Regions from separate parts of the Endozoicomonas lisbonensis genome, predicted to be linked through region 1. Evidence: predicted binding sites of a transcription regulator. Region 1 holds the regulator's gene; each other region holds the start of a gene.

What was found. The regulator FNR, encoded in region 1, switches genes on or off when oxygen is low (the NO sensors DNR and NnrR bind a similar motif). The targets are predictions, from matches to a motif close to TTGATNTANATCAA.
Region 2: V5J35_RS00935 (sulfatase family protein) is a predicted target of FNR. The motif match lies at 728-741, and genes of this name have one in related genera.
Region 3: V5J35_RS20295 (DMSO/selenate family reductase complex A subunit) is a predicted target of FNR. The motif match lies at 1,463-1,476, and genes of this name have one in related genera.
Region 4: V5J35_RS10550 (sulfatase family protein) is a predicted target of FNR. The motif match lies at 857-870, and genes of this name have one in related genera.

Annotation. Positions count from the first base shown of each region.
Region 1 covers NZ_JBEWTB010000002.1:3,816,910-3,819,118, forward strand. Annotated here, with positions in the region: gene V5J35_RS18140 (hypothetical protein) at 1-150, opposite strand, end outside; gene V5J35_RS18145 (adenine phosphoribosyltransferase) at 277-819, opposite strand; gene fnr (fumarate/nitrate reduction transcriptional regulator Fnr) at 924-1,682, opposite strand; gene hemN (oxygen-independent coproporphyrinogen III oxidase) at 2,003-2,209, opposite strand, start outside.
Region 2 covers NZ_JBEWTB010000001.1:265,510-267,718, reverse strand. Annotated here, with positions in the region: gene V5J35_RS00940 (hypothetical protein) at 1-321, opposite strand, end outside; gene V5J35_RS00935 (sulfatase family protein) at 910-2,209, shown strand, end outside.
Region 3 covers NZ_JBEWTB010000002.1:4,249,320-4,251,528, reverse strand. Annotated here, with positions in the region: gene V5J35_RS20295 (DMSO/selenate family reductase complex A subunit) at 1-1,319, opposite strand, end outside; gene moeA (molybdopterin molybdotransferase MoeA) at 1,660-2,209, opposite strand, start outside.
Region 4 covers NZ_JBEWTB010000002.1:2,122,000-2,124,208, reverse strand. Annotated here, with positions in the region: gene V5J35_RS10555 (MFS transporter) at 1-733, shown strand, start outside; gene V5J35_RS10550 (sulfatase family protein) at 948-2,209, shown strand, end outside.

The sequences.
Region 1 (2,209 bases):
ATGATGGTCCTGTTTGATATGAAATCCCAGCTCTGATTCTCTGGCCGCTGTTCCCAGCAACAGGTTCTCGGCGGTTGGGCTCCACATTTTGAGATGCTTCAGGGTGGGACGGACAACATAATGGCGCAACTCCTTTGCACAAATTCCCATGCCTTGATCCTTCATGAGGTTGAATACTCGTTTTATCGTATCACTGGCTTAATACTGAAGCATCTGCCATTTTGACAATAATCTGTAAGTACAGAGAGAAGCTGCTGATTCTCTCTGCAACAGAATCTATTCCCCTTCAAAGGCGCACAACGAAAAGGTGGGAACGCCTGCATTTTGCAAACGACGGGAGCCGCCAAGGTCAGGCAGGTCCATAATCGCTGCCGCTTCAATGGTTTTTGCGCCCAGTTTTTCAATCAGCTGAACCGCTGCCAGCAGAGTTCCGCCGGTTGCGATCAGGTCGTCAACCAGTAAGACCCGGTCGCCTTTGTGCAAACTGTCGGCATGAACTTCCAGACTGGCAGTGCCATACTCCAGGTCGTATTCTACCGAGATGGTTTTGGCGGGCAGTTTACCTTTTTTACGAAACAGGACCAGGGGCTTGTTGAGTACATAGGAAAGGTTGGAGCCGATCAGAAAGCCCCGGGCATCCATTGCACCAATATGGCTGAAATCCAGCTCCATGTAACGGTGGATAAAGCTGTCCATCACGCCACGCCAGGCTTTGGGGTTTTCAAATATGGTGGAAACATCCCGGAACAGGATGCCTGGCTTGGGCCAGTCGGGAACAGTGCGAATCTGGGACTTGAGATAAAAATCGTCGATGATCATTGAGTGGCAACCATATGCTGTGAAAGTGCCGATCATGGCTTGGGGAAAACCACTGCCGTACGGAGCCATCGGACTGTACGGCAGTGTGAACAGGTTACATCAAATCAGTTTGCTGCAATGATCTGTTCAATATCAGCGGCTTTCCCGCCAGCCAGAGAGCATAGTTGAACTGCGTCACGAATTTCAATTTCCTTACCAACAGCCGAAATCAGGCCGTTTTTCTGGAAACGAGTGAAAACACGGCTAACCGTCTCTACTGCCAGACCCAGATAGTTGCCCATCTCATTACGGGACATGGACAGTCTGAAAGACTGGGACGAGAAACCACGACGACGGAAGCGGCTGGCAAGATTGATCAGGAACGTAGCGATACGCTCGTCTGCATTCTTCTTGGACAGCAGCATCATCATTTGCTGGTCTTCCCTGATCTTTTTGCTCATCAGGCGCATCAGGTGACGACGCAGCTCCGGGAAGTCGTCAGACAACATTTCCAGCTGCTCAAACGGAATCTCACACACCATGGTGGTTTCCATGGCCTGGGCGGATACCGGATACACGTCGGTGTCCATACCACTCAGACCGAGAATTTCGCTTGGCAGGTAGAAGGCAGTAATCTGTTCTTCACCTTCGTTAGTCGCGGTGTAGGTTTTGATAGCCCCGGAACGCACAGCGTATACGCTGTCGAACGGGTCTCCTTCCAGAAACAGGTGCTCGCCTTTTTTCAGCGGGCGGCCGCGTTTTATGATTCGATCCAGATTGTCGATGTCTTTCACACTCAACGCCAGCGGCAGGCACAGAGAGCTGAGACTGCAATCCCTGCAGGCCACATGGCTTGGTTGTCGGACGTTGGGCTTAGACGTCATTGAGTGCCCTCAAGGTCTTAAATGCAAAACGCTGACTATTTTATGGAAAATATTTAGAAAGTGTAAGTGCGGTGTTGACTTACGAATGTTGATATTGATCGTTTTTTAAACTTAATTCGGTAAGTCGCATTATATTGCGGTTAATAGCTAGCTGTATTGGTGAATGCTTTGTCATTTTTCGGGGTTTAGGGCAGGGTATGTGCGATTATTTTTGTGCAGTGATCTGTAGGTCGCAGGTGTTTTTTATTGTTGCTGATTTATTGAGGCACTGCATGGATCAGAGGTTACTAACCTCTGATCCATGCATAACGTTAACCAGACTAAATAACTTTAGAAAAGAACTTCATATTCTTTTGCTCCTGATAATATCGGTCAAACATCATGCAGATATTTCGTATCAGCAGTTTGCCTGCCGGTGTTACTTCCAGGATTTCGGGGGTTATGGTAATCAGACCATCCTGTTCCAATGGTTTTAAATTGATCAGTTCAGACAGAAAATAGCTGGGAAAATCAATCGTATATTGCTG
Region 2 (2,209 bases), on a different contig from region 1:
GTTACCGTCGAACAGAACTTTTTTAAACTCGCTGCGACGCACTCTGTTTTCATAGGTGTTATCGGATAGCTCAATACCCGAAAAGATACGGGTTCGCTTCGGACCATTTTTATACAACCAAGGATTGTTTCGTCTTCTTCGCTGTCGTTCGTTGCGTGCATTACGTGCATTGTTAGCAGACATATTGTAGCTATCAAAAACATCCGCACTGATCTCAGGAAGATTCAAACTTTCTTCCCAGGCTTCAACAACTTGTTTCTCCAGTGCCGTAACAGGTAATGCAACTGAGCCAAATACAAGAGGAAGTAGTAGCTTTTTCATATGATTTTTCCGCTAATCCTTATCCGTTACCGCTGGAATATAAAAGAGCTGCATTACCTACACGGTTTCATACGGGCAGCAAATTATTTGAACAGCGTGAAAGATAAACGTTTCGACCTTTATCGTCAATATCGAGTAAGTACATTTATTTTCGTTAAAAATGGCTACAGAACCCTAAAGTCACGGCTTTTCGCAAAATTGAACACTAAAAAAGACCTGAAAAAAGCTGCCAATGTTTGACTTGTGTCATTCTTTGCCAGTTTCCTGCTGTCTAATTCAGCCTGTTGTAAATGGTAAACGTTTCACAACTCTGTATCTGCTTGTATCAGCTATTTGTGCATTTAAACAACATTACAATTAAACAGGCCTGTTGAGCGCACGAACATTGAATGATTTGGGCAGATTACTGACTTGTATCATAGAAACAATTCTTTGGTGTTTTTTTCTCAGTTTGATCCATATAGAGTGCGCAGTTTTTACACTTATGAACTCAACTTCCTATCATTGATCTATCAGCGATAACTAGAATGACTGTCGCCTGTAGTGGAAGTGGTCCTACTTTTTACAGTAAAAGGGCACGACAACCTGATGACTTTGCCGTCTTTAAAAAAAGCTGCCTTAGGGCTGACATTTTCAGCTTTGGCGTGCAGCGCCTCTGCAGGCCCGGTTCCGGCACCACGACCCGCAGAACTTCAACAGCAGCCTAATATTGTCATCATCTTTACCGACGATATGGGCTGGGGAGATGTCGGCTACCACGGCTTTGACGATATTAAGACACCGAATATTGACAAACTGGCAGCCAATGGGGCGCACTTTCCTCAGGCTTATGTTTCCGAGTCTGTTTGTGCTCCATCCCGTTCCGGTATGCTGACCGGTGTCTATCAGCAGAGAATGGGCATTTATGGCAATTCCAGCGAAAACCATATTCCCCGTGACCAGCCGCTGGCGATGGAAATAGTGAAAGACCAGGGGTATGCGACAGCTGTCATTGGAAAGTGGCACCTTGGCGACCCGACAGGTAAGCCGAATGAGCGTGGCGCTGACTTTTTTTATGGCTTTCTGGGAGGCTCTCATGACTACTTCCGTTCCCAGACCGTAGACACAGGTAAACTACTGCTGGCTCCTATCTATCGTGATGACGAAGTGGTTCCTCCCATTCAGGAGCAGAACGGCTACCTGACTGAGATGTTCACTGATGAAGCCGTTGGCTTTATTGAGCGCTCTGTTAAAAAAGACAGGTCGTTTTTCCTGTATCTTGCCCACCTGGCTGTCCATCACCCATGGCAGGTGCCGGAATCTTATGTTGAGCGACTGAAAGACCTGCCAGTGAAGGAAGGTGTTGCTGGTGAAGAACGCCGGCACTTTGCCGGAATGGTCCTCGCGCTGGACGACAGCATTGGTCAAGTCATGGATACCCTGAAAGAACAGGGTGTTTACGACAATACCCTGATTGTTTTCATGAGTGACAATGGTACTCCTGCCGGTCAGGGCTTTGCCCAGCCACGTCGCAAAAAGCGCAACGAGACCACTATGTCCAGCCCCGGTCCCTTCAATGGCTTTAAAGGCACTAATTATGAAGGAGGTATTCGTGTACCGTTTGTCATGCAATGGCCTGGCGTCATTCCGGCTGGCCTGAAGTATGAGCCAATGGTAAGCGCGCTGGATATCGTTCCAACCATCGCCTCCCTGTTTGAAGGCACCAATACAGGCATGTTCCCGTTTGATGGCACCAACCTGCTGCCTTATCTTCGCGGTGAAAAGCCTGCGGATGCCATCCCTCACGAGACATTATACTGGCGTCGTAACGAAGAGTACGCCATTCGCGATGGCGACTGGAAGCTCACTTTTAACCGTTCACATGGTCCTCGAACCATCCGTCTGTTCA
Region 3 (2,209 bases), 430 kb from region 1:
AAAGGAATGGATGCTTTTACCGGGTTCGTTCCGGTTGGCAGCACGGGCACCGGATAACCATAATTCGCTGGCATATCTCCGGTATGCGTTCCTGGCAGACCAATATTACCCGTCAGAATTGGCAGCATTACAATAGACCGGGATGTCTGCTCACCATTAGCCTGACGCTGGATACCCGTACCCTGAACAATGTAAGCAGGTTTGGCAGAACCGATTTCACGAGCCAGCTGAATAATCTTTTGGGCGGGAATACTGGTCAGGCGGGAAGCCCACTCCGGCGTTTTTTCAATACCGTCCGGCCCCTGTCCGAGGATATGAGCTTTATAGTGACCATTTTCTGGCGCACTGTCTGGCAGTGTCTTTGCATCATACCCCTGACAGTACTGATCCAGAAATGCCTGATCCACCAGCTTCTCAGTAATCAGCACATGGGCAATACCTTCAACCAGTGCCGCATCCGTTCCCGGGCGAATAGGAATCCATTCATCTTCCTTGCCCAGCATGGTATCGGTGTAGCGAGGATCAATAATGATGGTACGAACCCCTCTCTTGCGTACTGCAAGACTGTGTTCGTATATCTCACCGCCACCACTCATGCGGGTTTCAGCCGGGTTGTAGCCGAACATCACCAGCAGTTCAGCTTTTTCAATTTCCGAGGTGTAACTACCATTGGCAGCTGCTTTAATATCACCATAAGTGAATGGCAGGGCAAACTGAATCTGTCCCCAGCTGTAGTTACCATAATAATTCAGGTATCCACCCAGCATATTCATCAGGCGATGCAGGGCATGCTGACCGTCAGTACGATAGCCCTGGGTTCCGGTACCATAAGTGAAAAAAATGGAATCATTGCCATAAGCGTCAATGATATGCTTCATTTTGTCAGCCAGCAGATCCAGTGCCTCATCCCAGCTGATGCGCTCAAAACGGCCTTCCCCACGCTCACCGATACGTTTCATCGGGTATTTCAGGCGATCAGGATTATAAACGCGGTGCTTGATGGACCGGCCTCGCAGACAGGCACGAATCTGGTGCTGTCCAAAGGTTTTATCATCGCCACGGTTATCGGACTCAACCTGGGTAATCACACCATCAGTGGTATGAACCCGCAGAGCACAACGGCTGCCACAGTTCACCATGCAGGCGGACCATGTGGTTTTGGTTTCAGTTTTTTTTGTGTCAGCAGAAGCGGTTTTGGCAACAGACTTTAATGGCAGTCCTGCGCTGGCTACAGCAGCTCCTCCTACCAGAGAGCCCCACTTCATAAAGTTTCGCCGTTTCATAGGCGACAGGATTGTTTTATCAAGCCAGTTTTTCATTGAGTGTTCCGGTCAGCTTGGTTTGACCTGAGTGACAAACTCCTTAAAGGTGATGTTTTTTGTTGATTAAGTACATGCCGCGGGAGCTTGCGAGTCAGGATTCAGGCAGCGTGGATATTACCGGCAAGTTTTGGAAGAGGGGATTGATTTGAATCAATTATTTTTGACTATTTTTTGTGCTAGCAGATATCAGACACACTGACTATGCGACCACTTACCAATACAGATGCGACATCCACTTGCAGAATAAAGCCTGTCCCTGATGCAGAGACAGATGCGAATGATTCGGATTTGTAGCCGCCTGTACAGAAGACGGCGACATTTCAACTTAATGGGTGTATCAGTTCATCAATAGCTGATTGAACAACTGAACCGTTACCTGCTCACCCTCTGCCACATCCCCCTGCTGCTCAGGCAGAACGATATAGCAGTTGGCCAGGCTCATTGAACGCATCACTCCCGATCCCTGACTGCCCGTTGTTACCACTTCCATCTGTCCACTGCCACTGGTTGACAGAATACCGCGCTGAAACTCCCTCCGCCCCGGTCTCTTCTTCAGCGGTGTTTTGCACACTGCCTGAATGGTTTGCGGCTCAACAGACCGGGCGCCCATCAAATGCAGAAGGGCAGGCGTTGCCAGCTGTTGAAACGTTACCGTGGCAGAAACCGGATTGCCCGGCAAACCAACAAACCAGCTGCCCGGCAATCGTCCAAAAGCAAAAGGCTTACCGGGCTTGATCGCCAGTTTCCAGAACGACATTTCACCCATTTCCTGCAGAATATCTTTGACAAAATCCGCGTCGCCCACGGAAACGCCCCCCGAAGTGATTACGACATCCGCCTGCCGGTCCGCTTCTGAAAAAGCCTGACGCAAGGCTTCCGGATCATCA
Region 4 (2,209 bases), 1.7 Mb from region 1:
GTCGGCTTCAGTGACCGGATCGGTGTGTGGACGCTTTTTGAGTGGTTCGCTGATTTCGGCCGGATACCACTCTCCGGTGTGGATCATCATGGGCTCAGCCATGCTGGTGATATCGCCGTTTTTTCTGCTGCTGGATCGAATCTCTGGCAATCCTGAACATATTCAGCTGAAAACGGCTTTAGCCGAAGTGCTGGGACGCAAGGATGTCTGGGCGTGTGTGTTTCTTATATTTGCGGCTATCTGCTGTCTGGCTTCTGTCCTGAATTACCTGCCTTTTCACATGCGCTCACGGCATCCTGAGATGTCGGCAGCGCAGATTGCCACTCTTTACACGGGTTATATCTGCGCCATTATCAGTTCAATGCTGACGCCTAAGGCGAGGCGCTGTGCGGGTAATGACCGGTTCCTGTTTCGACTGACGCTGTTCTCGCTGTTGCTGGGGATGATGATTCTGGTGGTGGATTACTACGGGTCGTGCCTTGTGGCGGTGGCGATTATCTGTGGCGCTGTTTTTATGCTGCACAGTGGATTGTCGGCGTATCTTAACCAGCATGTTGCTGAGCACCGCCGGGTTGTGAACGGGGTGTATCTGACCAGCTATTATCTGGGAGGAGCGTTCAGCAGCATGTTACCCGGTAGTCTGTTTATGTCGATGGGCTGGCTCTGGTTGCTGGGAGGGTTGTTTATTCTGTTATGTGTAGCGATTGCTGTTGTTAATCTGGTTGAATGCTGATTGCTGCTGAATTTACATAAGCTGAATTTTCATGGTGAAAACCTGTACAAAACTTTGCTTATTATTGCTGCGTTGTCGGAAATTGTTACATAGTCTTTCCTGCCTGTTTTAACCTGTGAACATTTGATTTGTGTCACATAGAGTTTGCTCTTACCTGCATTATATTCCGCGCCGTTAGAAACATTTCGCACGAAAAATTCAGGGGCAACGGGTAATGAGGAAGACACTTCTGGCACTGGCGGCTGCGGCTGCATGTTCTGCCAACATAGCGGCTGCAGAAACAGCACCAACCAATGTGGTTCTGTTTACAGCAGATGATCTGGGCTATGAAGTATTCAGCCTGTTCACTGAAGGGTTGCCTGACCTGACGCCGAATATGGACAAATATGCGGCACAGGGTGTGCAGTTTATGCATGCGCATTCCAACACATCGATCTGTATGCCCAGCCGCTCCATCATGGCCACCGGCCTGTATGGTATCAGCAGTGGCATGATGGGTTTTATGAACCTGAAAGACCAGTCCATTCCTACCGTTATGGGAACACTGTCTGATAATGGTTACCGTACCGGTGTGCTGGGAAAGGTGTCCCACTCAACACCTGACATGGATTATCAGTGGAACTTTGTTCAGGATTACCGTGAGCTGGGCGCAGGTCGTGACCCTGAACTGTACTACCAGTTCACCAAAGACTTTATTGCCGAAAGCAAGAAGAACGGTCAGCCATTTTACCTGATGGTGAACTCTCACGATCCTCACAGAGCATTCCATGACCCGGAAAACCCGATGCGAAATGGCGATATTGCCAAGCCATCAAAGCTGTTTTCTACCGATGAAGTCATTGTTCCTGAATACCTGCCAGATCTGCCACAAACCCGTGTTGAACTGAGTCATTATTACAACTCTGTACGCCGCCTTGACGATACCTTTGGCCGGGTCATCGAAGCTCTGGATGAAAAAGGTGTGGCTGACGACACCATGGTGATTTTCCTGTCAGACAACGGCTCAGCTTTCCCGTTTGCCAAGGCAAACACCTATATGTTCAGTAGCCGGACACATTTCTTTGTTAACTGGCCGAACGGTGACCTGAAAGCCAGCCATGTAGACGACAAGAACTTTATTTCTACGGTCGATATTTTCCCAACGATCCTGGATGCGACCGGTATTGAGGTTGATGCCAGCTTTGACGGTGAAACCATCCTTCCGCTGTTGCGTGGTGAAAGTCAGGAAAACCGGGAGTATGTATACACACAGATCGATTACAAGATTGGCGGCCCTGCAACGCCAATGCGTGCGGTTCAGAGTGAGAAGTACGGTTACATCTTTAACCCGTGGAGCCGTGAAGGTGCTAACTACAGGAACTCCAATGAAGGTGAAATCATCAACGCCATGCTCGACAGCGATGATGAAGCACTGCACGACCGTGTAACGATGTTCCGTGAGCGGGTTGTTGAAGAGTTCTACGACCTGGAAAAAGA